3 regions of the Chengkuizengella sp. SCS-71B genome follow, and region 3 is predicted to be linked to each of the others. Evidence: riboswitches for the same ligand, from Rfam matches in the RefSeq annotation. Region 3 holds a riboswitch; each other region holds the start of a gene.
What was found. Region 3 has a riboswitch for thiamine pyrophosphate ahead of thiC (phosphomethylpyrimidine synthase ThiC). Riboswitches for the same ligand answer to the same signal wherever they lie in the genome.
Positions count from the first base shown of each region.

Region 1 (10,936 bases), 2.5 Mb from region 3:
CTGGTGTTAACTTTGAAATGGAATTTTTGGTTGGAGACATCAATACAAAAGTTGGTACAATGATTGCGGCTAACGAATTTCCTGATGTTGTGATACCAGATAGTGCCATTGATAAATTTTTAGATGCAGGGACCTTTATTCCTTTAAATGATTTAATAGATGAGCATGGACCGAACATACAAAGAGTTTATGGATCCTATTACGAGCTAATGAAGCAGGAAGATGGAAATATTTATTTCTTACCCTTTGATGCTATAGTGGGTGAGCGTGTTCCAAGTCCTAATGTTGATCAAAGTGCGTTCTGGATACAACGTCGTGTTCTAAAGGAATTTGGCTATCCTAAAATTAAAACATTAGATCAGTATTTTCAATTAATTGAAGAATATGTAGCGAAACATAAAGATGAAGATGTAACGGGATTTATTAGTTTAACTCATGATTGGAGGTTTTTTGTTTTAATAAACCCAGCAAATCATTTGGCTGGATTTCCAAATGATGGTGGGGTAATGGTTGACATGGAAACGTATGAAGCCACAGTTTATGCAGATAAGGAAGATTCTACTAAGCGTTGGCTTCAAAAATTAAATGAAATGAATGCCAAAGGGCTGTATGATAAATCTTCATTCGTTGACAACTATGATCAGTACCTAGCGAAAATATCATCTGGAAAAATATTAGGATTTTTTGATTATGGTTGGCAGGTAAGACCAGCACTTCAACTTTTAGAGGAATTTGGTAATGATGATCTCCTTTATATGCCTATGCCTATAGTATTTGACGAGGATATTAAAGACCAATACGGTGACTCTCCAGGTTTCGTAGATAATCGTGGAATAGCCATTACTGTCAGTGCGGAAGACCCTGCTAAGATCATTCAGTATTTCGATAACCTTTTAACAGATGAAAATCAAATTTTGTCCAACTGGGGTATTGAAGGCGAAACATTTGAAATCGATGAGAATGGAAGATTTTATAAAACCAAGGAACAAATCGATCAAGAAACAGAAGAATTTAGGGAATCATTTGGTCTTAAATATTTTGAATACTTTTGGCCTCGTTACGGAACAGGTTCTTCTTTAGCAGATGGAAATTCGGTTGCTCCTGGGTCTCAGGCGGAAGTCGTGCAATTAGGATATACAGAAGGTGATTTAAATTTACTCAAGCAATATGGTGTGAGAACCTTTGCAGAGTTGTTCTCACTAACAGATGAGAGACCTTGGTTCCCAGCATGGAGTGTTCAGGTGGAACAAGGTTCACCAGTGCAAATTTTTGATACAAGATCGGATGAACTTCAGAGGAAATATTTCCCTAAGCTTGTGCTTTCTAACCCAGGTGAATTTGATCATGTTTGGAATGAATATGTAACAGAATTTAGAAAGCTTGATGTTAAAGGTTATGAGAAATTTATGACAGAACAAATAAAAAAGAAGGTTGATCGTGCATATGGAAAGTAATAAAGTTTATGAAGAGCCTACCACTAAAATATTATATCAAGGATGTGCACCAAAAAAACTCTTATTGAAAGGGGTGTTAAATTCAGCGTCTGATTATTATAAGACTTTATGGGAATTGAAAAAAATGGACGACCATGTATATGAAGAATTGATGAATAGGATTAATGAATATAGGAAGTTATACATGGAGAATTGATTTAAAATGTAAAACTTATAAGTGAACTTTCCCACAGATTTCTTTGAATACAATTATATAAGCTGGAAATCTTTTTCCTTGTTAAAATAAAAAAACTATAGTAATGTTGTATTTGAATTTAAAACCGAAACCACTAGGGGTGCAAATGATATTTGCTGAGAGGGGCATTAGCTCTAACCCTTGTACCTGATCTAGTTAATACTAGCGTAGGGAAGTGGATGGATGATTTGCAATACTTAGGTGCAAATTTGTCTTAATCCCACTCTACTGTTAGAGTGGTTTTTTTATACCTGTTTCAACAAAAATTATGAAGGATTCGGTAGCCCGAGAAGTATTCGAATTATGCTGAAAAGCACTTTTTCACTTTTTGGGATCTTATAGAAAGGTGGAGAAAGAGATGAAATTTACTGAACAGATAAGAAAAGAAGCAGATGCCATTTGGCAGGCGAGTTTTGATCATCCATTTGTTAAAGGGATTGCTGACGGAACATTATCATTGGATCGTTTTCGTTATTATGTCTTACAAGACTCATATTATTTAAGTCATTTTGCTAGAGTTCAATCCATAGCTGCTGCACAAGCCGATGACTTACATACTGTTAGTCGTATGGCATCCCATGCAATTGGAACGAATGAAGCGGAGTTATCACTTCATAAAGCGTTTTATGTTCAGTTAGGCATAACTGAACAAGAAAAAGAAAATTTCAAACCAGCACCAACAGCTTATGCATATATATCACATATGTACCGTGCAGCTCATACTGGTCGTATAGGAGATACGATAGCTGCTTTGCTGCCATGTTATTGGTTGTATTATGAAATTGGTGAGAAGCTTAAAGGTTCAGCACCTAAAGAGCCGATTTATCAGGAATGGATTGCAACCTATGGTGGAGACTGGTTTCGTGAGTTAGTTGAAGAAGTCATTCAATTAGTGGATAATATCGCTGAAAAAGTGACAGAGTCAGATCGTGAACGAATGAAAGATCATTTTATATTAAGCAGTCAATATGAGCTGATGTTTTGGGAAATGGCATATCAAAAAGAAACATGGCCAGTAGACTTATTAACTTTACCGTCAAAGTATTAACTTTGAAAATAAAATATGATGGTTATTTTTAGGGTAGAATAACAGAAATAGGAGGTTCATGAAATGAATAATAAAGGATTAAAATTAACAGATATATTGGTTACGATTGTTATTGCTATCGTATTTGGGATTGTTTATAAACTATGGACACCCGTTTATTATGCGGTAAAGCCGTTCGGTTTGCATTTTGATCAATTAATCTATGGAATGTGGTTTATAGCTGCAACGGTTGCATTTTTAATTATCCGTAAACCTGGGGTAGCTTTAATTGCAGAAATTGCTGCTGCATCTGGTGAATTTATTGTAGGTTCAGAATGGGGATTAGAAGTATTAATTTATGGTATACTGCAAGGTTTGTTTGCGGAATTAGTATTTGCAGCAGTTCGTTATAAACGCTATGATATCTTAATTGTTTCACTTGCTGCAATTGGATCAGCATTTGCATCTTTATTATTTGATTATTATAAAGGGTATCTTGATGATTTGGTAGCTTGGAATTTAGTATTATATATTGTGGCAAGAGTTATTGGATCCATTGCTATTGCTGGGGTGTTTGCCTATTATCTTGTAAAAGCTTTGGAAGCAACGGGTGTTACAAACTTAGTCCGTCCGGCATCAAAAGAAGATTATGATGCACTAGATAAATAATAGAGGTGTCTTAAATGTCACAAATAGCTAGTGTTAAAAACTTACGATTAAAATTTGCAGGGAGTTCATCTTTATTGTTTAAAGATGTCTCCTCTTCTTTTTTTGAAGGTGAAAAAGTCTTAATATTAGGTCCTTCTGGGTGTGGAAAATCGACACTTTTACAAGTATTATCTGGTCTCATTCCAAATTCTATTGAAGTACCGATAAAAGCAGATCATATTACTATACCTGATTCATGGGGATATGTGTTTCAAGATCCAGATACTCAATTTTGTATGCCCTATGTGGATGAAGAAATTGCTTTTGTATTAGAAAATTTACAAGTGTCTCGAAATGAAATGCCTGAAGAAATACGGAAATATGTGGACATGGTAGGACTTAATTTGGACAATCTCCATACTCCGGTACAAACGTTATCTGGAGGGATGAAACAACGGTTAGCAATCGCTTCAGTCATGGCACTGCAACCTGAAGTTTTATTTCTAGATGAACCAACAGCAATGCTTGATCCTGAAGGTACGGAGCAAATCTGGGATACCATTAAAAGTGTTGCTAGTCATAAAACTGTATTTATAGTAGAGCATAAAATTGATCATGTATTAGATTTTATTGAACGAATTATTTTATTTAATGAGCAAGGTGAAATCATTGCTGATGGATTGAAAGACGACATTATTTATACGTATAAACAGCAGTTAATTGACCAAGGTATTTGGTATCCAGGAGTTTGGGAGGATTATATAAAAAGAGAGAAAAAACAAAAACCAGATGTCCCTGATCAAGACCATGAATTAATATCTGTATCACAATTTAAAGGTCTTCGGGGAAAATCAGTAAAATTAAAGATTGAGAATGTGGATGTTTTCCCAGGAGAATGGATTACTATCGTGGGAGAGAATGGGGCAGGGAAAAGTACTTTACTCCATTCATTTATGCAACTTATTAAAACAACAGGGAAATATATGATAGAAGGGCAATCAATTGAAAACATAAAGAAATTAACGGATCATATGACGTTCGTTTTTCAAAACCCAGAATTTCAATTTGTAACAAACTCAGTACACGAGGAAATCGCATACTCTCTTCATTTAGATAAGTTGGATGAAAAAATAATAGAGGAAAAAGTAACGGATTTATTAGATGAGTTCCGCTTACATGAACAGAGAAATCAACACCCTTATCAATTATCCATGGGCCAAAAACGTAGGTTAAGTGTAGCAGCAGCTATTGTGAAAGAGCAAAAGATTGTATTGTTGGATGAACCGACATTTGGTCAAGATGCAAAAAACACGTTTACTATTTTAGAGTTAATTGAACATTGGCGTCAGCAGGGAACAACGGTATTGATGGTCACACATAGTATGGAAGTTGTACAGTATTTTTCAACGAGGGTATGGAAGATTGAAGAGGGCAAACTTGTGTATGACGGCACTCCAGAAGTATTTTTTCAGGAAGAAATTAAAGAGTTATCACTTAATTAGTAAGGGGGGAGAAAATGCAGCTTGATTTTAAGTATAATGAAACTTGGCTTCATAAAATAAATCCTAGCTTTAAACTCATGACCATGGTTGTGCTATTTCTATCTGTGTTGTTTATTCACAATATTAATTTCATGTTGAACTATACGATTGTGACGTTGTTGTTGTTTTTATTCTTTTCTGGTCATCCCTTTAAACGATTATTGCTGATATTACTTCCCTTCCTATTCATATTTATCTCTACTGCTACATCTATGGTTTTTTTTGGTAAGGGAGATACAACATGGTTTAAATGGGGACTCGTTCATATTACTGAAGAGAGTTTTTTTAGAGGTATTCACCTTGGACTCCGAGCTTTAACATTTGCTAGTCTGGGTATTACTTTTGCTTTAACTACTCGTCCAGTATATCTATTTTATTCTTTAATGCAGCAAATGAAACTTCCACCCAAATATGCATACAGCTTTATGGCAGGTTTACGCCTTATTCCTATTATGTTTGAGGAATTTCAAACCATTCGTTATGCCATGAAGGTTCGTGGCGTGCAGCATAAACGTGGATTTAGAGGTTTCTATGAAAAACTTCGTGTTTATTCTATCCCTATGTTATCTCAAAGCATTCGGCGTGCACACCGAGTTGCGGTAGCCATGGAAGCAAAACGTTTTTCACAAGTAAAAAACCGTACGTTTTATTATAAAATTACTTTCTCAAAGTTAGACATTTTATTTTTACTTTATTTTATTGTTATGCTTTCCGCTGCATATTTCTTGAGTGTACAATTACCCTATTTTCCGATTACAGATGTGAGGTATGAGTAAGTACAAAATTAATTTTTCATACCTCTATTTCGAGTAAAGCTTTTTTCTGAATTTCCGGTGTGTAGTTGCCACATATGCCAGAATACATACGGGACAATTAATATGAAGTTAATTAGCCCCCAAGTATGTAACACATCTGAATTAAACCAAGAAGATGCATCCATTGTCATTGGGAATACGTCAAAAGTAGCTCGTAAAACTAGATGGGCAGCTAATGTATATATCCGTGCTGTGATGTACAATTCTGGACGTTTTTTTATAATAGGGTATATTTCAGCTGCTAATAAAATGGTTAGTGAACTTGCAAAATAAACTGGACTTTCTGCATAAACAAAACAGGCATTCCATGACGTATAAAGAAAGTTCCAAGAAGCCGTTGTATAAGCTATTAGATCACCATATTTTGCTTTAGTAATTTTCCAAAATTTTGGGGCAAATGGTATGGTAACACAAAGAAGTAATCCTGTTAAAGCATTAAAATTATTTCCCATCGTTGCATCTTTTAGAGTGGCTTCTAGGATATTAAGAAATAAAATAGCGTAGAAGAACCATAGAAAATTCTCAGATTTTAGAAAATTCCATATTCTTCCCTTCTTGTCTTCATAAACAGCGATACGAGAAAAACCTACGATAATGGTAGGTATTAAAACACTTAAGATTTTAGCCCATCTGAACCATCCCTCTACACCACCTATCCAAAGAGGAAAAGTAAACAACATAGCAATCCAGAAATACGCTGACAGTTTATAATGTCTTCGAAAAAAAGAGATGATAAACATTAGAATTCCAAAGTAGATTGGCATTGATATAACGTGCGGCCAAATTGCAATATTCATATACATTACCTCAATGTTTCATAATAATAAAAACTAAGTAGTTGTAGTATCTTTAAGTTCTTGTGGGTTTATTCATTTTAATGTAAAAACATGCAATGAAATTTATTTCATTTTTATGTTAAAATAAAAAAAGTGAAATTTGTTAGTAAATTGGGTGATGTGATGGATAAAGAAAAACTAATAAAAATGATTGAAGTTTCAAAATTATATTATTTATTTGATTATAATCAAAACGATATTGCGAAGAAATTAGGTATTTCTAGGCCTACAGTATCAAGGCTTCTCCAGCAAGCTAAACAAGAAGGTATTGTTGAAATAAAAATAAAAGACCCAACGGAAAATGTTGAAAGTTTGTCACAAAAAATTGAACAAAAGTTCAATCTTAAAAAAGCAATTGTGACTCACGTTCCGCAATATGAAGATGGGATTATTAAAACGTATTTAGGTGAAAAAACGGCGTCTTATTTGCACGAAATCGTTAAAGATGATGATATCGTTGGTGTGACATGGGGCACTACAATGCATCATGTGGCTGTTGAATTAAAGCAAAAAGCATTAAAAAATGTAAAGGTTGTCCAATTAAAGGGCAGTGTCAGCCACTCAGAAACGAACACTTATGCAAACGAAATTTTATATCTTTTTGGGAAGGCGCTTGAAACTTCTCCTATCCACTTGCCGTTACCAGCTATTGTAGATCATATCGTTGTAAAACAAGCAATGGAAGCAGATCGACATATTAATAAAATATTAGAGCTAGGTAAACAAGCCAATATAGCACTATATACAATTGGACCGATTAAGTCTGAGTCTTTATTATTTAAACTCGGTTACTTCACAGATGAAGACCTGGAAATGATATATTCTAAAGCAGTGGGGGATATTTGTTCTAAGTTTTTTGATAAGGATGGAGAGATTTGCAGTAAAGAATTAAACGCTAGAACACTAGGTATTGAGCTGGAGGAATTAAAAAAGAAAGAATATTCTATATTAGTTGCGGGTGGGGCTCAAAAAGTGGAAGGGATTTATGGAGCACTCAAAGGCGGCTTTACAAATGTTCTAGTTACAGATCAATTTACAGCTCAATTCCTGATTGATAAACATTAATCATAAACCATAACCTTACAGATGAATAGCTGTAAGGCTATTTTTGTTATTTATTTTTTAATAATAAATACATCTCTTTACAAATGTTCATTTATATATTTACAAAATTTCATATTCTGTTATAATTTTTTGCAGGAGAGGGCTGAACATCTAATTTATAGATAAACATAGGGAAGGAGAGTTAGGACATGAGAATGGTCGATTTAATTGCAAAGAAACGGGATGGACACGATTTAAATAAACAGGAAATTAATTTTATTATTGAAGGTTATACTTCTAAAGAAATTCCTGAATACCAGATGTCAGCATTCAGTATGGCGATATTTTTTCAAGGTATGACAAAGAACGAGAGAGTATATTTAACCGATGCCATGGTTAAATCAGGCGATGTGATTGATTTATCAGAAATAGATGGAATTAAAGTGGACAAACACAGTACGGGTGGAGTAGGAGATACGACCACACTAGTGCTTGCCCCTCTTGTTGCTGCAGTTGGTGTACCGGTTGCAAAGATGTCAGGTCGCGGTTTAGGACATACTGGAGGAACGATTGATAAACTTGAATCCGTACCTGGCTTTCACGTTGAATTAAATAGCGAAGAGTTTGTTAGACTAGTAAATGAAAATAAAATTGCTGTCATTGGTCAAAGTGCAAATTTAACACCAGCTGACAAAAGCTTATATGGTTTGCGTGATGTAACGGCGACGGTGGATTCCATCCCTTTAATAGCAAGCTCCATTATGAGTAAAAAAATTGCTGCGGGTGCAGATGCAATTGTGTTAGATGTTAAAACAGGTGATGGTGCCTTCATGAAAAATTTAGATGATGCTTCTGATTTAGCTGAAGCTATGGTTGATATCGGCAATGGTGTAGGTCGGAAAACAATGGCGATTATTTCAGATATGAGCCAACCGTTAGGTTTTGCAATTGGGAATGCATTAGAGGTGAAGGAAGCCATTGATACATTAGGAGGAAAAGGTCCGGCTGATTTACACGAGCTTTGTCTGACGTTGGGGAGTTATATGGTAGCGCTGGCTGGAAAAGCTAATGATATTAATGAAGCACGTAAAATGTTAGAAGATGTGATGGAATCAGGAAAAGCACTAGAAATCTTTAAAACATTTTTGTCTTCACAAGGTGGAGATGCTTCAGTGATAGATGATCCAACACAATTGCCTACTGCAAAATATAAAATTGATGTACTGGCAAAAAAAGCAGGATATATTTCAAAAATTACTGCAAGTCAAATCGGTACAGCAGCTATGTTGCTTGGAGCAGGCAGAAAAACAAAAGAATCTACAATTGACCTAGCAGTAGGACTAGTTTTAAAGAAAAAAATCGGTGATCATGTTGACAGCAATGAACCTTTAGTGACCATTCATTCTAACTCTGAAGATGTAAATGAAGTGATTAACCTAATACATGATGCTTATTCCATTGTAGATGAACAAGTGGAGGTACCAACTTTAATATATAAAGAGGTTGTCAATTGAATGGTAAAATAAATTTAAAATAATAGAAAAAGAGGGATGAAAATGAATAAAAAATTAGCAAAAATGATTGATCATACCGCTTTACACCCGACAACGACTAAATCACAAATCGAAAAGTTATGTCATGAAGCGAAAGAATACCAATTTGCTTCCGTTTGTGTAAATCCAACTTGGGTTGAAACGGCAAGTCAATTATTGAAAGATACGGGTGTTGATATTTGTACAGTAATAGGGTTTCCATTAGGAGCAAATACACCAAAAACAAAAGCATTCGAAACAACTAATGCCATTGATAATGGTGCTACAGAAGTAGATATGGTCATTAATATTGGAGCGCTAAAGGATAAAAATGATTCATTAGTAGAAGAGGACATTCGTGCTGTAGTTGAAGCAGCTAAAGGAAAAGCATTAACAAAAGTGATTATTGAAACATGTTTATTAACTGATGAAGAAAAAGAACGTGCTTGCCAACTATCTGTAAAAGCAGGTGCAGATTTTGTGAAAACTTCAACAGGGTTTTCAACAGGTGGGGCAACAGTAGAGGATATTTCGTTAATGAGAAAAACAGTTGGACCTGACGTAGGGGTTAAAGCTTCAGGTGGGGTTCGAAGCTTGCAAGATGCTGAAGCGATGATTAATGCGGGTGCAACTCGAATTGGAGCAAGCTCTGGGGTAGCAATTGTACAAGGTGAAATTTCAAATAGTTCATATTAATTTTGAAAAGGGTGACAATAATGAAAGAACTTATACTAAGTTTATTAGCAGGTATGATTATTGGAATTGTGTTTAAAGCCATAAAACTTCCATTGCCAGCACCACCTGTTTTAGCAGGGGTAGTTGGTGTTGCAGGAGTATATTTAGGTGGGGTAGTAGCTACACACATATTTAAGTTTTTTTCAGCGGCGTAGGAACCAAAATCCAAGTGACATAAGTATAGTGTTTAAATAAGACTGCCAATGGTGGTCTTATTTTGTATATACTTGAAGTAGGAGCTGGTTGTATGAAAAAATACTCTGTGCCATTTCCACATCTTTCGCCTGATGTGGAAGCACTTATATCATTATTAAAAACTTCTGAAGGTGGTAGAACAAGGGGAACTATGTCAGGATATAGACCTGCACATTTAGTTAATGAGCATTATTTAACAACTGGCGAGCATCAATACTATAGTGATGATAACATTTTAAATTTAGGTGAGGAGGTCTTAGGTACAATTACATTTATTTCTCCTGAGCATTATCCTAATTGTTTATGGGTGGGAAAGATTATTCCTTTTCAAGAAGGTAGAAGGGTTATTGGTTATGCAAAAATTATGAAAATTTATAATAATATATTGAAACGTCAAGAATACAAAAAATAGCTTTTTTTAGATTAGAACAAACAAAGTTTATATATATCTAAAAATATTGTATACATTTTATGTAGTTAAAATGAGATTTCTATAAGGAGAATTGTCATGTTGTCTTTTTACTTTATCATCTTACTAGTGGTTCTGATCGTTATCTTCTTTTTCTTATTTTATCCACCTTTTGGTAGAAAGCCGTCAAGAGTAGAAGTAAACAAATATACTGCATCAAAAAACTACAAAAACAAAAAGTTTCTAAATCCAACATCTACATCAATGAAAATGAGTGTAGAGGAGTCCATGTCTTTAATAAAAGATTATTTTTCAAAAAAAAAGAACCGTAAACCTTTAACTCCTTTACCTGTTGTAGCCGGCCCACTGATTAACAATTCAAAAGCTAAAGTCATTTAGTTTGGTCATTCTGCTGTTTTAATAGAAATTGAAGGAAAAACGTTGTTTTTAGATCCTATGTTAGGG
Region 1 is NZ_JAZHSH010000001.1:3,682,133-3,693,068, reverse strand. It holds gene VQL36_RS18115 (ABC transporter substrate-binding protein) at 1-1,454, shown strand, start outside; TPP riboswitch at 1,776-1,880, shown strand; gene tenA (thiaminase II) at 2,048-2,737, shown strand; gene VQL36_RS18105 (ECF transporter S component) at 2,801-3,385, shown strand; gene VQL36_RS18100 (ABC transporter ATP-binding protein) at 3,400-4,866, shown strand; gene VQL36_RS18095 (energy-coupling factor transporter transmembrane component T) at 4,881-5,681, shown strand; gene VQL36_RS18090 (hypothetical protein) at 5,690-6,517, opposite strand; gene VQL36_RS18085 (sugar-binding transcriptional regulator) at 6,680-7,621, shown strand; gene VQL36_RS18080 (pyrimidine-nucleoside phosphorylase) at 7,810-9,114, shown strand; gene deoC (deoxyribose-phosphate aldolase) at 9,157-9,828, shown strand; gene VQL36_RS18070 (XapX domain-containing protein) at 9,849-10,022, shown strand; gene VQL36_RS18065 (hypothetical protein) at 10,085-10,474, shown strand; partial or broken gene VQL36_RS18060 (MBL fold metallo-hydrolase) at 10,736-10,936, shown strand, end outside.
Region 1: linked by a shared signal. The riboswitch ahead of tenA (thiaminase II) and the one ahead of thiC (phosphomethylpyrimidine synthase ThiC) in region 3 are both predicted to bind thiamine pyrophosphate.

Region 2 (10,936 bases), 840 kb from region 3:
CAACTCCGTCCGCCCCTGCTTTTATGACGGATTTTATATTATTTTGATTGATTCCCCCTATGCCAACAATGGGGATCTCTATATTGTTTTGTCTTAGTTGTCGAATCATGTCCGGACCTGCGACTTCATTTGTATCCAATTTTGTTGTTGTTTCATACATTGGACCAACCCCTATATAATTTGCGCCTAGACCCACTGCTTCTGTTGCTTCAAATAAATCATGGGTTGAAACCCCTAATATTTTCGTCCCTATTAATTTTCTAGTCTTCGATATATCGCCATCCTCTTGACCGATATGTATCCCATCCGCATCTAATTCTAGTGCAAGATTTATATCATCATTTACGATAAAAGGAATATCATTTTGTTTACATAAAGATTGCAGTTTTTTTCCTAATTGAAGCTTTTCCTCTCCCTGTAAGGCACCGTTTCCTTTTTCACGATACTGAAACATTGTAATGCCACCTTTTATGGCTTCGGACAAAACTTCTACAGGATGTTTTAAGCAATTCACACTACCCATAACAAAATATAGTTTTAAATGTGATTTCATTGATTCTGGTGAAATATTTTGAAAGCTACTAGCCATTACTCAATTCACCTACAGTGCGATGCGCAGCATGGTTTAACGGCCCATGACCACTTCCAATTTGCATAGCATTTTCTATAGATACATTTACAAATTTCTTAGCGTTTCCTACAGCTTCTTTTATTGAACTTCCTTTTGCTAATTCACTAGCGACTGCCGCAGCGAATGTGCATCCTGTTCCATGTGTATTATTTGTATTAATCCTTTTACTTTGATAAGTTGTAAACTCTGTTCCGTCAAATAAAAGATCTATCACTTCATCTGAATTTGTATCATGTCCACCTTTAATCACAACATTCACAGCACCTAAATCATGCAGCATTTTTGCAACTTCTTTTCGATCTTCTAAGGAATGAATCTTTTTTCCTGTTAATGCTTCCGCTTCTGGCATATTAGGAGTAATAACTTTACTTAAAGGTATTAATTTCTCCCTCATTGTTTTTACTGCTTCTTCTTGTAAAAGAGATGCTCCACCTTTAGCAATCATCACTGGGTCAACAACAACATTATCCCATTCATATTGTTTGATTTTCTCGCAAACAAGCTCAATCACCTCACTATTGAACAACATCCCTGTTTTTATCGCATCGGCTCCCATGTCCGTTCCAATAGAATCAATTTGATTAGCTATCGCTTCAAGTGAAGAAGGATACACACCTTGTACTCCTAATGTATTTTGAGCAGTAATCGCAGTAATGGCTGACATGCCAAATACCTCAAGCTCTTGAAAAGTTTTTAAATCGGCTTGGATGCCTGCTCCACCACCACTGTCTGAACCTGCTATGGTTAAAACTTTGATTGGTTTCATTGTTTGTTCTCCTCTCAAACTTTAAAAAATGTAAAACAATTAAAATGTGCAGCATATTCATGTAAAGTGATTTGCTCTTATTCCTTCCACTTCATATTAATGTATCTCGATAAATCTTAGCCACTTCCTTGTGACTAACGAAGTTTGTCAATTTAATTCAAAATATGTGCTAGTTGGTTATCTATCAATCGATTCATAACTTCAAAGAAATAACAATAATATACTTCTTAGCTTGAAATGTAAAATACTCTTATGACTGACTTTTGCGAACTTTGCAAGTGGAAGGAATGAGAGTATTTTACATTGGTTTAGCAGTCTAAATTTTCTTATCTTCTTGGGTTTATTCAGAAAAAAGACTCCAAAGCAGGAGCCCTCTAAATTTTTTTCCATTATTATCCCAAATACCGATGATACAAATTCTTAGCCTCAGTAATATCCTTCGTCCCATGCACAAGCACACGCCCATCCTGGAATATCACCATTCGATGTTCACCTATCTTAAAGTTTAAAAGAAAAGGATTTAAATCTATCTCCCCACCTTGCTTTTTCAACGTTTCGGCTAACTGATCTAAATTGAGTTTTTTCGGTTCTGGAGGACGAATTTGCACGGTATTTCTACCACATAAAACAGCTGTTTTTGTATGACTTCCAGCAGACAAGTATGGATAAGTCGGATCTGATCCACACGATTTACAAGAGTCCTTTTTCGCTTTGTTTACATTAATCGCTGTATGCTGGTTTTTCCAAAGATCAAACGATACAAGTTTGTTCCTTAAAGCTTCCTCATCCTCAACTAAAACTTTTAACGCTTCTGTCACCTGATAAGCCACTACCATTTGAACCGCAGGACTAATGACCCCTACCGTATCACAGGTTGCTCCACCAAGGGGCACTGTCTCTAACAAACAATTCAGACAAGGCGTTTTCCCGGGAAATATTGTATAGGACAAGCCATAACTGCCTACACAAGCTCCATAAATCCAAGGAATTTGGTGTTTTTGAGAAATATCGTTCACTAATAAACGGGTATCAAAATTATCTGTAGCATCTAAGATGAGGTCAACACCTTCTACAAGTTGTTCGATTTCCTCTGTTGTCACATCCATTACATGAGCAACGATGTTCACCTCGGAGTTTATTTCTTTCAGTCGTTTTTCCGCAGCGATAGCTTTTGGCATTCGGTTTGTTGCATCCGCTTCGCGGTATAACTGCTGTCTTTGTAAGTTGCTCCACTCCACGTAATCACGGTCAACAATGGTAAGTTTACCAATACCTGCTCTCACTAAAGCTTCGGCATTACCTGTACCTAAAGCACCCGCTCCGATTAACAACACATGTTTTTGAGATATCAGTTCCTGTCCCTTTTCTCCAATGGGAGTAAATAAGGTTTGTCTTGAATATCGATCACTCAAACGGTACTCAACCCTTCCGTTGGACTACTGGCTGTTGCATATCGTTTTTTCGGGATACGTCCCGCTTCGAACCCTAAACGGCCTGCTTCAATGCCTAACTTCATTGCCTGTGCCATCTTCACTGGATCTTTTGACCCAGATACTGCTGTGTTTAATAGAACCCCATCTGCTCCCATTTCCATCGCAATCGCTGCATCCGATGGTGTCCCAATCCCTGCATCTACAATAACTGGAACTGTTGCTTGCTCAATAATGAAACTTAAATTCAATGGGTTAATGATCCCTTGACCTGAACCAATCGGTGATGCACCTGGCATTATGGCATGTACTCCCAAGTCTTGTAATCTTTTTGCAAGTAACACATCATCAGATGTATAAGGTAAAACAATAAAACCTTCAGCTAATAACTCTTCTGTTGCTTTTAGCGTTTCCACTGGATCAGGTAATAATGTTTTAGGATCACCAATCACTTCTACTTTAATCATGTCACATAAACCAGACGCTTTAGCAAGTTTTGCAATACGTACAGCCTCTTCCGCAGTGGATGCACCTGCTGTGTTCGGTAGAAGCTTGAATTTCTCTACTTCAATTCTCTCTAAAAAATTGGGCTGACTTGGTTCAAAGATGTTCATTCTTCTTACAGAAAACGTTAAAATTTCAGTTTCAGATACGTCTACCGCTTGTTTTTGAATATCAAAATCAGGATATTTCCCTGTTCCTAACATTAGTCTAGAATGGAATGAATAAGGTCCTATGTTTAACAAATTAACCGCCTCCTACAAAATGTACAATTTCAATACGATCACCATTTGAAATATTAGTTTGTGCATGGTTTTCTTTTTCCAAAATATCTTGATTTAATTCTACAATCACAACTTTATCTTGCAGTTGAAAATATGCTAACAACTCGGTAACGGAATGAATTGAGCCTGGCACTTCAACATTTTCTCCATTAATATGAAGTTTCAAATATATCACCTCTTTAATTTACCCAAAAAATGAAGCTAACCTCTGTAGTCTAATTATAATAAAGGACGATGAACACAAAACGGAGTTAAATCCACATCATTGTATGGTTTCTTTTCGACTAGGTCCGCGATAATTTCTCCAGTGATAGGACTAAGGAGAATACCATTACGATAATGACCTGTCGCTATAAATAGTCCTTGCCATTCTGGGTGTTCACCTAAGTAAGGTATACTATCTGCTGTTTGAGGTCGAATCCCTGCCCATGTTTTCTCCCATTCCGCGTGTACGATGTTTGGCAATAATCTTTTTGCTTTATCTAATAAACTAGCAATGCCATCAACCGTAACCTTTCGATCAAATGTATTTTCCTTCATGGTCGCACCAACAATGAGTCTGCCACCTTCTTTGGGGACAAGGTAACAACCATGTGAAAAGATTGTCGATTCAAGTATAGGTTTTTGAAATATGACAGAAAAACATTCCCCTTTTACTGGATAATCAGAAGATTCAATTCCAGTTTCTCGCAACAATCGCCGGCTCCATGCTCCAGTAGTTACAATCACATTTTCACTCTGTAGTTCTCCTTGTTCTGTTTTCACACCTTTGACTCTACCATTTTCTAATATAAAGGAAAATACTTCGGTATATTCTTGTATCGTTACTCCAAGCTTTGCAGCTGATTTTGCAAATGCAAGAGATAACTCTGGTGCTGACACATGACCATCGTTTGGAAGATATAAACCACCTAACACTAATTTAGATAAAGCTGGCTCCTTATCACGCAATTCATCTCCAGTGTACCATTCTACCTGTTCCCCAGCTTCTCGTTGAAAAGAAATCATTTGCTTGTACTCGTTCACTTGCTGCTCTGTTACTGCGATCTTAAACATGCCTTTATTTGTTAATATTATATCAATTCCACTCTGCTCCTTGAGCTCATCAGCTAAACTTGGGAACATATTTCTGCTTTTTCTAGAGAGTTCAAATAAAGGTCCTGCTTCTGTCATTTCAGCTTGTGCAGCTAACATACCTGCTGCGGCTTGTGATGCTTGTGACGCTAGTCTTTCTTTTTCTAAAATGATGACATTCAAACCTCGTTTTGCTAAGCTGTAGGCAACAGAGCTCCCAATGACTCCTCCCCCTACCACAATTGCATCGTAATGATTCACCATGTTTTTCCTCTCCATTCGAATCACTTTAGTAGTTGTCGATATGTTATTGCTTCCTTAAGAGGATCTTCCGCTTCCAACAACCCTGACATGACTGCAATACCTGAAGCCCCTGTAGTCATAACCTCTTGAATGTTAGAAGGTTTTATTCCGCCTATTGCTATAACAGGAATTTCTAGCTTTTGTATAAGGGTATCTAGTTCATTCAAACCTCTTCCGGGCAATCCTGGTTTTGAAGCAGTCTCATATACATGACCGTAAAAGACATAATCCACATATTTTTCCTCTATAGACAATGCCTCTTCTAAAGAATGTACAGAACATCCTACTCTAAGATTCGGAAAGGTTTGTTTTACTAATTCAGCATCCAGGCTATGACAAGCTAGGTGAACCCCTGATACACGACTTATTACGGCTACATCCACTCGGTCATTAATCACGATTTTTGAAAGCGGGACACCTTTGTCTTTTAAAAATGATATACCTAACATAAGCTCTTTTGCGCTTTTTTGCTTTTCTCGAATATGGAAAGCTGTTACATAGGGATGTATCTGCCCCGCAATATCAGCAAAACGTTGTAATGAAGCTTTCCCATTCGAAATCACATGCAGTTCACGTTGAGACATAAAAAAACCACTCCTTCGTACGTAAAGAGTGGATTGATGTTTTAGTTTAAAATATGACATCTCATCTTCACTTCCCTACGCTGGAATAACCCAGATCAGGTACAAAGGGTCCAGAATAATTATTCTATCTCAGCCGATCGGCTCCCCTAGTGTATCTTTCAATATCTTAACATGAATGCTTACAACGAAGCAATGAACGATTCTTGACGATTATGTATTCGAATCTTGTGTTAAAGGTAAAATTATATCCACACTAGTACCTACATTTTTAATACTATGAATATGAATAGTTCCTTTATGGTTATGTATCATCTTTTCACTTAACATAAACCCTAAACCTGTTCCTTCTTCCTTATTAGTAAAGAAAGGTTCGCCTAACTTACACACTTCTTCCTCATTCATCCCACACCCATCATCCTGAATGCTAATCAATACTTTGTTATCTTCGTTCATGTTAACTACAATAATGATATTTCCTCCAGATGGCATGGCTTCAATCGCATTTTTTAATAAATTAATGAACACTTGTTTCAATTGGTTTTCATCACAATCAATAAATGGAACTTTTTCTTCTATGTCCAATTGCAGTTTCACATTATTTTGTGTGGCTTGTATTTCAATTAACGTCAGTACATCCTTAAATATGTTATGTATGTTTTTATGTTTATATGTTATCTCTTGCGGTTTAGCCAGTACTAACAACTCACTTAAAATCAATTCGATCCTGTGAAGTTCTGAAGTCATAACCTCTAAAACTTCCTTGTTCATTTCCTTACCATGTTTAATTAAGTTTAAAAATCCAATTAAGGAAGTAAGAGGATTTCGAATTTCATGAGCCACTCCAGCAGCTAACTGACCTACAACAGATAACTTTTCCGATTTAACTAACATTTCTTCCGATTGCTGAAACTTTTTTAAATTCAAAGATAATAGATTCACTCTTTCACTCAATAAACCAAGTTCATCTTTTCGATTTACTTCTACTTGAACTCCATACTTCCCGTTATTAATGTCATTTAAATTTAGTAGAATTTTCTGCAGGGGGTCTACGATAAATCCAGCTAAAATATAACTAACGAAGATAATAATTCCAATGGCTGACATTAAAATCAAGAGGGTAAAACACAATTGGTTATTTAAAACTTTCTGTATATCACTATAATCAAATACAATGCCAATAACATACGGTTTATCCATCTCTATTGGGGTGAATATTTTCATTACTTTTTGCTCTTGTAAAGTTGAAATATAACTCATAGTTAGACCTGTATCTAGTGCTTGTGTAATGAAATCCACATCTGTATCTGCATGATAATCATACTTTTCTAATTGTATAAAATCATTAATGGATTGAGATTGATTGTTTTGAGCGAATACAGGCACTTCTTTATTTGTATTCGGAGCAAATCCAGAAATTTCTAATATACTTTTATTGTTTGCATAATTCATCTTTAGCAAATAATCCGGTACATTAATATAGAAAGCGTTTTCTGAAAATTCAAGAAAAGTAGCTAACCGATTAGCCAACAATACCATCTCATGCTCTTTTTCTTCACGTAAAATCTCTCGAGTAGAGAAATAATTAAACGTATTATTTAACAACAGAATCAAAATAACAGTTGTAGAAAAAATAATGGATAGTTTTGTTTTCAGCTGCAAATATCATCACCCCTCCTTTCACGTTTCATAAATCAAGGAAGAAATAACCAATATTTATAATTATAGCTTGAATTTATTTAATTTGAAACACCAATCGACAAAATTATTGTTTTTGTTACTAAGAGATAAGCATGTATGCATAACATTTTAACAAATATCAAAAGATACACATGTAGTATAATTTTAATAAGGGAAGTGAGTTCATTTGTCTAGAAATACAAACAATAGAGCCAAACAAAAACAACAAGGCAATGACCAAGATGACGATACAGCAAAGTCAAAGCATAGAAATTCAACAAATGGTGAACCTGCTGAGAGAAAAACCGTAACTAATACTTCATAATATGACAAGTTATGTTCTTTTCTGATAAAAATAAAGACTAATGAGATAGATGCTGTTCTCATTAGTCTCGTCTTCATTCTATCCAGCTTTAAATAATTTTTTTAAAAATTACCTTCCATAATGAGTTTGATTTTCAACTTCTTTCAGGTTTTTAATTTGTTGATTTAATCGTTCCTCTATTCTATCTGCTGGCTCTTGATTTTCACTACCTTTAGCTTGATCGAGTGCATGTTCTGCTCTGTTGATGGCATGCTCCGCTTGTTGGAATGTAGTTTGGTTAGGATGTGTCTGTGCTTGTTCAACAGCATTTTCTGCTCTTTGCGCTGAGTTTTGGGCTTGGGAGATTGGATTTTGCCTTTGTTTACTCGTGTTTTCACTTGGCATGGAAAAACCTCCAATACTTTTTTTAGTACTTTCACTCCTTATAGTGAGGAGTTAAAGGTTTTTTTATTCATGCGCTCAACTTTTCATTATTCTTATTGCAAATTTCATCTAGCCATGAGGATTTTATTTTGTTTCCTTCAATCAATTGATGCTCCTTTAAACATTTTACTAGATCTAAACCAGATATAAGCTTTAAAGAGGAGCAACTGTTTTTTATTTCTTTTTGTGCAGAAACTGTAAAATAAGATGTAGTAATATATAGACCCATTTGACCTCTATTTAATTTGGTTAAAATTCGATTAATGTGTTTCATTTCAACAGGTGTTGATGCTTCTGATTTTCTAACCTCTGCAATATAGTCCATTTGCAATGGGATTAAACCATTGATATTCATAACACCAGAAAATAAGAAGGATGTTTTTAGAGGTGACATGCATTCTTTAAAGGAACTTTTTATATTTAAAACCTTTTCACATAAAGCAAGGATCACTTCTTGAAAATCCTCATTCGATAAGGAATTTAAATGTTCTAAAACGGCAGCTTCCTGCGATAATTTCTCTGGTATTTGAGTCTTATGATTTTTGAAGTTAATAGCTGCTTTTTCCTTGTGAGGTGTGATGAATTCTTTTTTTGTCCATTCCTGTCTTGGTGCAGTTGAACTCAAAGCAGGTTTAATGCGAACCACTGGTGCTGTAATCGGAGCTTGTTCATTTTTCACTCGTTCGTATTCCTTTTGTATATCAAAGGGTTTATAGAATTCATTAACGGTGTAACTTCCATCGTTCTCATCCAAAGTCTTTAAATGATTTAGAGAATAAATAATAAACACCCCTACTATAGTAAAAAAGAGAACCATTAATTCCATTTCCATAATAAAACCCTCCTAATAATTTCAATAAGCTTGTACTATTTCAATTTGATTAGTTAACTATATGAACACAGAAAGAGATTTATGATGTTTTTTTAGTTTCTTTTAATAAAAACAAAAGGTGGTAAGCTGAACCTGTGGAAAACTACAAACTTATCCACAATTTATCCACAAACTGTTAACAACAAATATATGTTCTATTTTTTTCATTCCATTGACCAAACAAAAGCAAGTATTGGTTACAGACTGCGCTGGATTCATAGGACTCATGAAAATTTCACTTATCAACAAATCTGAAACTATGCAGACGTAGGTATGTTAATTAAGGATGTAGACTACAAACCAAAAACTACAATTGAAGAAGGAATCAGTCATTTTGTAGATTGGTATTTAGATTATTATGAAGTAAAAAAAAGAAATAGCTCATGATTTGAATTTAATAGCAAAGATATTCTTTACCATATATTTCAATTTTATGGTTGACTAAATAAAATAAAGCAATTATAATAAGAACAAATGTTCCTATTTTTATTAAATGACTCATTCCCACTGGTGTTGCCTCTGTTAAAAAATGTATACTCGGCACAAACAGCCCTCTTTATGCATCGCTGCTTTTTTAGTTATTGATAGCAATGCATATCGTAATGATCAGTGTTCGGTATATATACCAAAATATTGCAATAACATGGGAGGGAAAATGAGAAAAATGACAATACAATCAATGAAAGAGATAGAAGAAAAGAATCATAACAAACATTTTAGAGTCAGTTATGCGCTAGATGATATTAAAGGTGTCAGAAAATTATTAAAAGATCGATTCATTATTTCTAATCGACGGTATAAAGGAGATACAAAAGCAAGCGACATTTTACTAGATTTAAACACTGCGATTGAACTAGCAAATCTAACAAAAAGACAAGCTCAAACGTTCATATTAGTGTATGGATACAGACAATTTCCTCAACAACAAGCAAGTGAAATTCTTGGAATATCACAAAAGCAAGTAAGCTCTCATCTTCAAGTTGCACTTTCAAAGATCGCTCAAGTATATAAGGATTGGAAATATAGCGAGATAGTGATCAAGATATGTTCAGATCATAATTCATGTGAACATGGATGGGAGGGCGATATCATTGAAAGCAACTACGGATGAATTGGACAAGAAGGTGGGCATGCTTAAAGAGTGTATTAAAGAAGGAAAGAGCTTTACATTCAATCAAATATGTTATGAAGTTCAATTGAGAGAAGAGCGGATACGATGTATTGAGGCCATCATAGAGAAGAACCATCTAGAAATTAGCAAATCTCAGTCCTCAAGCCCTCATCTTCTACAACAATTGGCTGATTTAATTCTATATGAGGAATTATCTGATGTTAACCCTTATAAGGTACAACGTGAGGAGTACCCAATAATGAGTAGTTGGCAGTTTCATTTACGACAACAACGCGAATATAATATGATTTTAGCTGAAGAGATGGATGTCAATTATATGAAATGCAATCCTCCTGTACGTAGGAAACGAACCGCTAAAGAAGAGTGGATTCGTGAGAAAAATGAGCAGGAACGCTTACGTAAAATCAATGTTTTTTACTATGAATTTTCTAATCCAAGTCCAATCAAGCAATACTCACTTAAAAATAGTGGAAATATTTAAACACAATTTAGACAAAAAAACAGCCGGTTCCCTTTGGTTAAGAATCGGCTGTTAAGTATCTAATAATGAGCTCTATCATTCAATTGAGAAGTCGTTAACAGCCACTCTCACACTGTCCAGCGGGATCGCTTGTATTACATACATTGTTTGCAACGGTGTTCGTATTTGGATCAACGACAAGATCTATATCATCATTATCGAGGGCAGTATTTTTAATCACGATATTTTGTTCACTAGTTGATGTTACGTCAATGCCGTTAACCTTATTGTTTGAAACCGTGTTTCTTTCAAGCGTGTTATTGTCAGAACCTTCTAATTCTATACCATCAGAACCATTATTTAGAACGGTATTTCTTTCAAGTACATTGTCGTGAGAAATTTCTAACTCTATCCCGTCAAACCCATTATTTAGAACGGTATTTTTTTCAAGCGTATTGTCGTGGGAGACTTCTAA
Region 2 is NZ_JAZHSH010000001.1:311,954-322,889, reverse strand. It holds gene thiE (thiamine phosphate synthase) at 1-589, opposite strand, end outside; gene thiD (bifunctional hydroxymethylpyrimidine kinase/phosphomethylpyrimidine kinase) at 582-1,397, opposite strand; gene VQL36_RS01560 (thiazole biosynthesis adenylyltransferase ThiF) at 1,790-2,809, opposite strand; gene VQL36_RS01555 (thiazole synthase) at 2,806-3,573, opposite strand; gene thiS (sulfur carrier protein ThiS) at 3,575-3,778, opposite strand; gene thiO (glycine oxidase ThiO) at 3,832-4,950, opposite strand; gene tenI (thiazole tautomerase TenI) at 4,971-5,573, opposite strand; TPP riboswitch at 5,629-5,731, opposite strand; gene VQL36_RS01535 (ATP-binding protein) at 5,784-7,232, opposite strand; gene VQL36_RS01530 (hypothetical protein) at 7,438-7,575, shown strand; gene VQL36_RS01525 (hypothetical protein) at 7,684-7,959, opposite strand; gene VQL36_RS01520 (hypothetical protein) at 8,027-8,830, opposite strand; gene VQL36_RS01515 (RNA polymerase sigma factor) at 9,534-9,980, shown strand; gene VQL36_RS01510 (hypothetical protein) at 9,961-10,482, shown strand; gene VQL36_RS01505 (nitrous oxide reductase family maturation protein NosD) at 10,577-10,936, opposite strand, start outside.
Region 2: linked by a shared signal. The riboswitch ahead of tenI (thiazole tautomerase TenI) and the one ahead of thiC (phosphomethylpyrimidine synthase ThiC) in region 3 are both predicted to bind thiamine pyrophosphate.

Region 3 (10,936 bases):
AAATGCGATCATACCGCCTCTTGCTTTGAAAGGGCCAACTTTAACGATCAGGAAATTCTCAAAGGACCCTTATAAGATGGAAGATTTGATTAAGTTCGGCACTCTAACTGATGATATGGCAGTTTTTATAGATGCATGTGTAAAAGCGAAGTTAAATGTTTTTGTTAGTGGAGGAACGGGTTCAGGTAAAACAACAACGCTAAATGTTTTATCTTCTTGTATTCCTAGTGATGAAAGAATCATTACAATAGAAGACGCTGCAGAATTGCAGCTTTGGCAAGAGCATGTTGTATCCCTTGAGTCTAGGCCTTCTAATTTAGAAGGAAAAGGTGAAATCAGTATCCGTGATCTTGTGAAAAATGCATTAAGAATGAGACCTGAACGAATTATTATTGGAGAGGTGCGCTCAGGAGAAGCACTGGATATGCTGCAAGCGATGAATACAGGTCATGACGGCTCTTTAGCTACAGGTCACTCCAATAGTCCTAGGGATATGATTTCTCGTTTGGAAACGATGGTGTTAATGGTTGGAATTGATCTGCCTGTGAAAGCGATAAGAGAGCAAATTGCTGGGGCGATTGATGTGATTATTCATCAATCAAGAATGAAAGACGGGACGAGAAGAATAACACATATCACTGAAGTGCAAGGTTTGGAAGGTGATGTGATTGTTTTACAGGATATATTTGTATTTGAACAATATGGGATTAATGAAGAAGGGAAAATCATAGGAGAACTTAAACCGACAGGAATACGCCCTAAATTTTATGAAAGATTAGAAACCTCCGGAATTTATATTCCTCCAACTGTTTTTGTAGAAAATGAATATTGATAAAAGAGGGGGTTCTAACAATTGAAATTTTTGATCGTAGTTTTGTTTATGATGTCATGTATATTTTTATTTTTTAGTTTGCTGCAGATTTTTTTTAATTCAGATAAAAAAATGGAAAAAAGAATGAAGTTTTTTTTAAATGTGAATGATGAGAAAGCTTTGGACAAGCGAACCTTCAATCTTTTAGTAAGGATGAAATTATTTCAAAAACATGTACTGGAAAGGTTGAAAAAGAGGAAAAATAATCTAAATCTTGAACAAAGATTAATTAGTGCAGGAATCTCATTAAGTGCTGAAGAGTTTATTATTTTTAGATTTATTCTTTCCATTTTATCGGGATTGATTTTATATATGGTTTTTAATATATGGTTTATGGTCATATTGGGATTCTGCCTCCTTCACATTGCTGCAAATTTTTGGGTTAAAATCAAACATAAAAAACGAATAAATATGTTTAACGATAGTTTATCTGATATGATTACTACCTTAATTAGCTCACTTCGAGCGGGTTTTAGTTTGCTGCAATCATTACAATCTGTAGTAGAAGAATCTGAATCACCTATGAAAGAGGAAATAGAACTAATGATTAAACAAATGCAATACGGAAGTTCACTGGAAGAATCGCTGTATCAATTAAAAGAAAGAATGCCCAGTGAAGATTTAGATTTAATGATCCAGTCTATTTTAATTCAAAGGCAAATTGGAGGAAATTTATCTGTTATTTTGGAAACGATTGAACAAACGATTCGAGACAGAACGAAAATTCAAGGTCAGATCACAACGTTAACTGCCCAAGGAAGATTATCTGGATGGGTTTTAGGAGGCCTACCTATTGGTGTAGGTTTAGTTTTATTTTTGATAGAGCCTGAATATTTCTCTAATCTATTTAACCATCCTATTGGGATTGGACTTGTTATTGCAGGAGTCATATCTGGTACGGTAGGGTTTTTAATAATTAAGAAGATAACTACAATTGAGGTGTGATGTTATGGTTTATATTTCATTTTTTTTCACAATCACCTTAATCATATATAGCGTTTTTTTGCTACGTAGAGAACGTAAAGATAAAATAAAGAAAAGAATCTCTTTCATTAAAGGTGAACAGAAAAAGTTGGTTGACACAAATGTAATCATTAAGGAAAATGATAAACCCCAATTTTTCTTGAAAAAATGGGTAGAATCATTACTACTCAAAGTGAAAAAAATGTTCAAACGTAATATGAAGGAGAAAAAAGTAGCTAAAATTGAATTGAAATTAATGCAAGCTGGTAGACCTTTTGAAATGAACCCGGTTGATTTCCGGTTACTTCAAGTCGGATGTATTATTTTGTTTCCAACTATTTCAGGTATATATTTAACTTTATTGGATTTTCCTACTCCTATAATGATAGTTTCAATATTTTTTTCTTTTGTGAGTAGCCTAATCATTCCTCATTTATTTTTAAAAAGTAAAATAAATAAACGTAACAAGAAGGCTCTGCGTGAACTCCCAGATGTATTAGATTTATTAACGGTAAGTTTGGAAGCTGGATTAGGGTTTGATGCAGCACTGAGCAAATTAGTTTCTAAAAAGAAAGGCGTTTTGTCAAGTGAATTAGAACATTGTTTAGAGGAAATACGTTTAGGTAAAACAAGGCGTGAAGCTATGTTAGGCATTAAAGAAAGATTATCAGTAAAAGAAGTAAAAACATTTGTAAGTAACATTTTACAAGCTGAGAAATTAGGGGTTGGTATGGTAAAGGTAATGAGAGTTTTATCCGAGGAAGTTCGTCAACAAAGAAAACAACGTGCTGAGGAGCAGGCAATGAAAGCTCCGATTAAAATGTTGTTCCCTCTTGTGTTTTTTATATTCCCATGTTTATTTATCGTCATATTGGGACCTGTTCTTATAGGTTTCTTTGAGACTTTTGGTGGCTAGAAAAATAATTCTATATTAAAGAGATCATGGATGGGTGTCCATGATCTTTATATTTTTTAACAGTCATCTGGTGGAAGAGTGAGCGAAGTGCAGTTATCTGGAAAGTCAAACGGTATAACTTGTTCATAAGGTGGTGGAGGCAAATCTGCATGTTTATTTCCTGTATAAGGAATATCAACTGGTTTCCCTGATGAATCCGTTTCACTAAATAAAATTGAAGTGATATGTTCTGCAACTTGTCTACCTAATTTTAAACCTTCATCATTATCGACTGGGAAATGGACAAGTGCATACAAACGAGATAAAGCACATTCTTCACCTAATTCATCTAACCTAGCAGCTTCCCCTGGGAAAAAGTATTTAAGCATAGTAGTAACAGAACCTGCCACAGCTGCATGTCCAGACGGATAGGTTGGATGACGAGGGGTGCATAATAGAGTAGCAAAAGTTTGATCATACTGATCAGGTCTGGCCACTAACCACAAAAATTTGTAATACCAACTGATCACAAATGCATCGTTAGCAGCTGCTAATACTGCAGCTTCTATTCGTGCGGCATGAGGAGCGGTTACTCCATACGTATCTACTAATATATCCAATACAGGCAGCCATTGTTTCGTAGCTACACCTGTTCCCCAGTAAGTTGCTACTTGTTTTTTGAATTCATCTAAGTTGTTAGCAGCTTCATATACAGCATCTAATTGCGCTCCACCCCAATCTATAAAATTAGGATGTTTGATCGTGAAATAGACATGTTCTCCAGTTTGTTTAATCTGAAATTTCTGCCCGCATCGTCTGTAATAATACATAGGCCATGAACCAGATAGAGGGTCTTCAGGATTTGTAGGTGGACTATCTTCACCTGCATATGGAACTTCATTCCACAATAAATAGTTGGGATCAAAGTTTTTACAACATTTACTCATGTTTTTACTCCTTTCTTATATGATGTAATATTTTATTCTTGTAATATGGGATTCGAAATGATGAAAACGTCTGTTTTTTTATAACAAACACCCATTTTTAATATAAAACTAGATTTATACCTAATATCTCTAATGAAAGGAATATTGGAAACTTATTGTAAAGTGAATCAGTTCATGGTAAATTTATATTAAGTTAATAAATGCAGGGAGCTTGGAAGACCAGGCTGAGAGGATGGCTGTTCTGCTGTCGACTGTTGAACCTGATCTGGGTAATGCCAGCGTAGGAAAGATGTCTATTCTTGAATGTTCCATTCATGACTGCTTATTTCCTTAAGTAGTTATTTTTTTATTGGATAACAAAGAATAAAATCATGCAAAATTGTATACTCAAGAAAATGTACGTTCAACTTTTCTTAATGACCACAAAAGAATGATTCCACGATATCTTTTATTTCCACTGCTTTTCCAAAATGACAGAACCTACTTATGGCGAAATTTCTAAAAATCTATTTCACAAATTCAACAAATAGAATTGATCACCTTCTGCCCCCATGCATAAAGCAATTTTTTCATGTTTTTATACATTTCTATTAGGAGGTTTCTTATGTCAAATCAAACGAATCAAATTTCTGTCTCCTCGTTTCCAGGGAGCAAAAAAGTATATGTTACTGGATCTAGAGAGGATATTAAAGTGCCGATGCGAGAAATTGCATTGAGTTCAACTACATCAGATTATGGTGAAGAAGTAAATGAACCAGTGAGAGTTTATGATACTAGTGGACCTTATACCGATTCAGCTTATGAAACGGATATTCGAAAAGGTCTGCCATCACTTAGAGGGAATTGGATTAAAGAAAGAAATGATGTAGAGGAGTACGAAGGGAGAAATATAAAACCTGAAGACAATGGTTATCTAAATGAAGAATCCGTTAAAAACGTGGATGTATTTCCTGGGTTGAAACGTAAACCACTACGAGCAAAAACAGGTAAAAATGTTACTCAAATGCATTATGCTAAAAAAGGGCTGATTACACCAGAAATGGAGTTTATTGCGATCCGTGAAAATGTTTCTCCTGAATTTGTCCGTGACGAAGTGGCAAACGGTAGGGCAATTATTCCTTCAAATATTAATCATCCTGAAAGTGAACCCATGATTATTGGACGTAATTTTCATGTGAAAATTAATGCAAATATCGGAAACTCAGCTGTCACTTCATCTATTGAAGAAGAAGTAGAAAAAATGACTTGGGCAACTCGCTGGGGTGCAGATAATATCATGGATTTATCTACAGGAAAAGACATACATACAACACGTGAATGGATTATTCGTAATTCTCCTGTTCCAATTGGTACAGTCCCAATTTATCAAGCATTGGAAAAAGTAAACGGCGAAGCTCAAGACTTAACATGGGAAGTATATAGAGATACCTTAATTGAGCAGGCGGAACAAGGTGTTGACTATTTCACGATACATGCGGGCGTATTATTAAGATATGTACCTATGACCGCTAACAGAGTAACAGGTATCGTATCTCGTGGCGGTTCTATTATGGCTGCATGGTGTTTAGCTCATCATGAAGAAAGTTTTCTATACACTCATTTTGAAGAAATTTGTGAAATTCTTAGAACTTATGATATTTCAATTTCATTAGGAGATGGTTTGAGACCAGGTTCCATCGCAGACGCTAATGATGAAGCTCAGTTTGCAGAGCTGGAAACATTAGGTGAACTAACTAAAATAGCATGGAAACATGACGTTCAGGTTATGATTGAAGGACCTGGTCACGTGCCGATGCATAAAATAAAGGAAAATATGGATAAACAGCTTGATATATGTCATGAAGCACCATTTTATACTTTGGGTCCATTAACAACGGATATAGCGCCTGGATACGATCATATTACTTCAGCGATTGGAGCAGCCATGATAGGGTGGTATGGTACGGCTATGTTGTGTTATGTTACACCAAAAGAGCATTTAGGTTTACCGAATAAAGATGATGTTCGTGAAGGAGTAATTACGTATAAAATTGCGGCTCACGCTGCAGATCTTGCAAAAGGGCATCCCGGTGCACAAATTCGAGATGATGCATTGTCAAAAGCCCGCTTTGAATTCCGTTGGCGTGATCAATTTAATCTTTCTCTTGATCCAGAAAGAGCTCTTTCATTTCACGATGAAACACTTCCAGCAGAAGGAGCAAAAACAGCTCATTTCTGCTCAATGTGTGGTCCGAAGTTTTGCAGTATGAGAATTACTCAGGATATTCGTGAATATGCCAAGGAAAAAGGACTAACGGATGAAAAGGCAATTACAGAAGGATTAAAGGAAAAAGCACAGGAATTTTCTGATAAAGGTAAAAAAATATATAGTTAATAGAGTCTCTGAGCAAAAAATGAACCTGATGGATTTCCATCAGGTTTTTTTAGGGGCAATTTTTTTGATTTTTTGAATAACTAAATTCATTTTCTTATGGTTCATTATAAGTAACGTAAGTTCCTGCAATGAAATCATGTACCGAACGTTTATCTTCTCTCACAACAACCATGATAATGCTTACAATAATTGCAATTCCGAAAGTAATAGCGTAAACTATGCCTCCAACTAAATGACGAAGTAACATTGTGCCTATTCCAACATTTTCACCATTCATTTTTACAATTCTAATGCCACATATTCTTTTTCCTATAGTATATCCATACCAAACAACAGGTACAATAATCAAATATAAAAAATCAAGAATTTGACTGAGATCTCCAATTCCAATGACATACCCGAAAATGAATGTGAAAAAGATTGCTATAAATATCGAATCTAGAATATTTGCTGCAAATCGAATCCAAAAGCCAGCTGGTTGTTCTACCATAACTATCCCCTCCCATTATTCAAAATAAAAAATGATCTCATATAGAATATTATATAAAAATCCAATAATGCAAGTCCAATGATAATTCATTTGCAAAGCCTTACAATACCAATATTGTCATCGATCTTCAACTCATCTTGGATAGAGAAAATTATCATATCATAATGGCATTAGATTTTTAAAGAAGGATGGTTTACTATATAGAATGAAAAAAGGGAGTCATAAAAAATAATAAAAGTTAGGAGGATTGAGATGATTCTAAAAGAAGAGCAAGTATTATCCAAAGAAAATGACTTTGATTATGCTATTGAAAACAGACTAAGAGTCATAGTTAGACAATATGGTGTCACTGTGGATTACGGTGGGGAAATTACGAATCACGACGATGAATATGTCAAAATACAAGAGAAATATTTCAAAAAAAACACCTGTGAGTTTTTAGTTCGTTAAAACTCATAGGTGTTTTTTATTCACAGCTGTTTTTACTTTTAGGTGCGATTAATGTTTTTCTCACCCATATCATATTTAAACTCAATAACACACTTGACATGATGAATAATCCCGGTATGGTGATGAAACCAGCAATAAATCCTCCAGTAATTGGCCCCAACATATTACCTAAAGCCAGCGCACTTGTATTAAATCCATAGGCACGACTTTCCATCCCTTCAGGTATAAACTTTCTAAGCAAGGAGTTTACTGATGGAAGCAAGCCACCTATAAATATCCCCATAAAAAATCTCAGTACGAGAAGCTGCCAAACGTTGTTAACAAATGCTTGTGGGAATGAAGTCAACGCGGCACCCAAAAGGGCAATGAATAGAATCTTTTCTGAGCCAATACGATCACTTAGTCTTCCTAATATAGGAGATGCTATCATATTTGAAAATCCTGTTATGGAACTAACCAATCCTACGTAAAATGCTAACCACTCAGAGTTCCCATGCATCCCTTGCACAAATATAGCCATCAAGGGCATTACACTTAGTAATGAAAATTGGATGATAAAAGTGACTGAAAATAAAGCAGGGATTTGCGGCACTTTCCTTAAGTCTTTAAAACCCTGTAATACAGAAATGTTTGTTTTATTAGCAGCTTTTTTCTTATCAAATTTTTCCTTAACTAAAAAGAGAGCTAACAAAGAAGCAATGCACAGTAACCCCCCTGTTATAAAAAATATAGTTTGAAAGGGCACGAAATTTGCTAATAATCCACCAATAAAAGGTCCAAGAATTGTACCAGCTACAGCACCTGATTGCATCATCCCCATTGCAAAACCAATATGTTCACGAGGTGTATTTGTGGATACTAAAGAAGTGGAGGCTGGTATATAACCTGAGATGGTTCCATTTAATAATCGTAAAAATAATAATTGCCAAGTATTTGTCGCAAATCCCATTAATGTAACTACAATAGACATTCCAAAACCTGATCGGAGGATCATGATTTTTCTACCGTATCGATCTCCTAATTTCCCCCACAAAGGCTGAAATAAAAATGAAGTTAAAAAATTTCCTGCAAAAATAATGCTTGTCCAGATGGCGATCTCATTTGGATCAGATATTCCTAATTCCTGTATATATAAAGGTAAAAACGGTATGATCATACTCATTCCTGATGTTGCCATAAATTGACCAAACCACAACACAATAAGATTAGTTTTCCAACGAGGCAAAATAGTTTCCTTCTTTCAAAATGAAAAATGTTAAATTAGGATTGACTTATATTATGTATACTTGTTTTCAATATGGTTACATTAAATTTGTATCACCTTTACACACACAATTTAAGGGAGATGATAAATATGCCTTTCGGTGCTCATGAAACGATGGAAGTTCATGAAATATTAAATGGAAGTATTAATATGATTAATCATTTTTCTCTTTATGCGAGTCAATGCCAAGATCATAACCTACGCCAAATGATTCACAATCATATCCAGACAGCGGTTGAAGGTTATGATCAATTAGTTGCGTATACACATGACTATAATGCAGCAAACAGATCAATGCAACCTTATTCACAACCTAACATCCAACCTCAGCAAGTTCGATATGGCTTACATCAGCCTCAATCTCATGTGCCACAGACACAAGGACAACTTAATGACCAACAAATTATTGCAGGGATGTTATGCCTCCACAAAGGTTCTGCAAAAAATCATATTGCAGCTTCTCTTGAATGTGCTGATCCTAATGTAAGGGAAATGTTGATTCATGGCGCAGTAAACTGTGCTAATCAAGCTTATGAAGTGTTTTTATTTATGAATCAACAGGGGTACTATCAAGTTCCTACAATGGAAGATCATACCGCTAAAACTTATCTTCATAGCTACAAGCCTGTACAACAAAACATTTATCAATAAAAATGAATAAAGGGCATTTTCTCGAGTAAATTGAAAGTGCCTAACTCCTTACATAATCATACCTTCTTCCACTGGTCAATATTGTGTATAATATGATTTATACCCTATTCATCTAATTATCATTTACATTTATTAAATATGGAGTAGGTAAGGAGAACTGTATCATTCATGACAGAGTGGATCATAGGTTTTTTAGGGAGTTTCATGATTGCAGGATTAGCGTTTTGGAAAAAATCATTGTCTTTATCAGGTTCTCTAATGGCTATTTGTATAGGTACTTTAATGTATGCCTTAGTTAGTTTAGCTTGGTATGGTACACTAATTGCCTTTTTTATTTCTTCCTCTCTTCTTACAAAATGGAAACAGAACAGAAAAAAAATGATAGAACATAGTTATGAAAAAACAGGAAATAGAGATGCAGGCCAAGTGTGGGCGAATGGTGGAATAGCACTATTATTAGCCGTGGCTTTTTATGTTTGGCAGCAACCTATGATTTGGTGGGGTTTTATTGGTATATTGGCAACTGTAAATGCGGATACTTGGGCGACTGAAATCGGTAGCTTAAGTAAAAAACCACCTCGTTCTATTGTCACTTTTAAAACTGTAACTCCTGGTTCTTCAGGCGGCGTATCAAGTTTAGGTTTAATATCAAGTATACTTGGGGGAGGGTTTATCGGAATTACCGCCTGGCTCTTGTCTAAAGAAAATGATTTGGGAATGTTGTTTTTTTATTTAATTATAGGTATAGTCAGTGGCTTTATAGGGGCGTTAACAGATTCGTTTATTGGAGCAAAATGGCAAGTCATGTACGATTGTGAGCATTGTGGAAAAGAAGTTGAGAGTTCTAAACATTGTTTACACCCTGCTCGTATGAAACGAGGGTGGAGATGGATGAATAATGATAGAGTGAATATGATTAGTTCTATCGTTGGTGGAATGATTGCGATATTAATAGGAACTTTATGGATGTAATCTTTGAAAGTTTTATTTTCATTTGTACAAAATTTTGGTAAACTAAGAATATAAATATATGGAAGTGATAGAAATGAATGCGGAAACATTAGAACTATTTAAAACATTAACAGAAATGCCAGCTGCGCCTGGTTTTGAAAAGGATATTAGAGCTTATGTTAGATCAGAGTTAGAAAAATATACAAATGAGATCATTCAAGATCGATTGGGTAGTATTTTTGGTGTCGTTCGAGGAAATGAAAATGGTCCAAGAGTAATGGTTGCTGGTCATTTAGATGAAGTTGGTTTTATGGTTACAAAAATAACGGATAACGGTATGATTCGATTTCAACCTCTAGGGGGTTGGTGGAGTCAAGTACTATTAGCTCAACGAGTACAAATCATAACACAAAATGGTCCTGTGATAGGAGTAATTGGTTCCACACCACCACATTTGTTAAATGAAACACAACGTACAAAACCAGCAGATATAAATCAAATGTTTATAGATGTAGGGGCAGATGATCGACAAGATGCTGAAAACATGGGCATTCATCCTGGACTGCAAGTTGTTCCGATTTGTCCTCTTACTGTACTATCCAATCCTAAAAAGATCTTAGCTAAAGCTTGGGATAATCGTTATGGTGTTGGTTTAGCAATTGAATTACTTAAAGAAGTACATAACGAACAACTTCCAAATATTTTATTTACAGGTGCCACAGTACAAGAAGAAGTGGGATTAAGAGGTGCAGTGACAGCATCTAATTTGGTGAAACCTGATATTTTCTACGCTTTGGATGCAAGTCCAGCAAATGATACTACTGGTGATAAAAGTGAGTTTGGTCAACTTGGTAAAGGTACTTTGCTTCGTATTTTAGATAGATCAATGGTAACACATCAAGGATTAAAGGAATTTATACTAGATACTGCAGAGTCTAATGATATTCCATACCAGTATTTTATATCTGCTGGAGGTACAGACGCAGGTAATGTGCATTTGAATGGGATTGGGGTTCCATCCGCAGTCATTGGTGTTTGTTCTAGGTATATTCATACTTCGTCTTCCATCTTACATGTGGA
Region 3 is NZ_JAZHSH010000001.1:1,154,708-1,165,643, forward strand. It holds gene VQL36_RS05815 (CpaF family protein) at 1-832, shown strand, start outside; gene VQL36_RS05820 (type II secretion system F family protein) at 854-1,816, shown strand; gene VQL36_RS05825 (type II secretion system F family protein) at 1,875-2,750, shown strand; gene VQL36_RS05830 (vanadium-dependent haloperoxidase) at 2,807-3,676, opposite strand; TPP riboswitch at 3,870-3,981, shown strand; gene thiC (phosphomethylpyrimidine synthase ThiC) at 4,281-6,050, shown strand; gene VQL36_RS05840 (RDD family protein) at 6,145-6,540, opposite strand; gene VQL36_RS05845 (hypothetical protein) at 6,793-6,990, shown strand; gene VQL36_RS05850 (MFS transporter) at 7,007-8,215, opposite strand; gene VQL36_RS05855 (spore coat protein) at 8,345-8,905, shown strand; gene VQL36_RS05860 (DUF92 domain-containing protein) at 9,074-9,877, shown strand; gene VQL36_RS05865 (M42 family metallopeptidase) at 9,951-10,936, shown strand, end outside.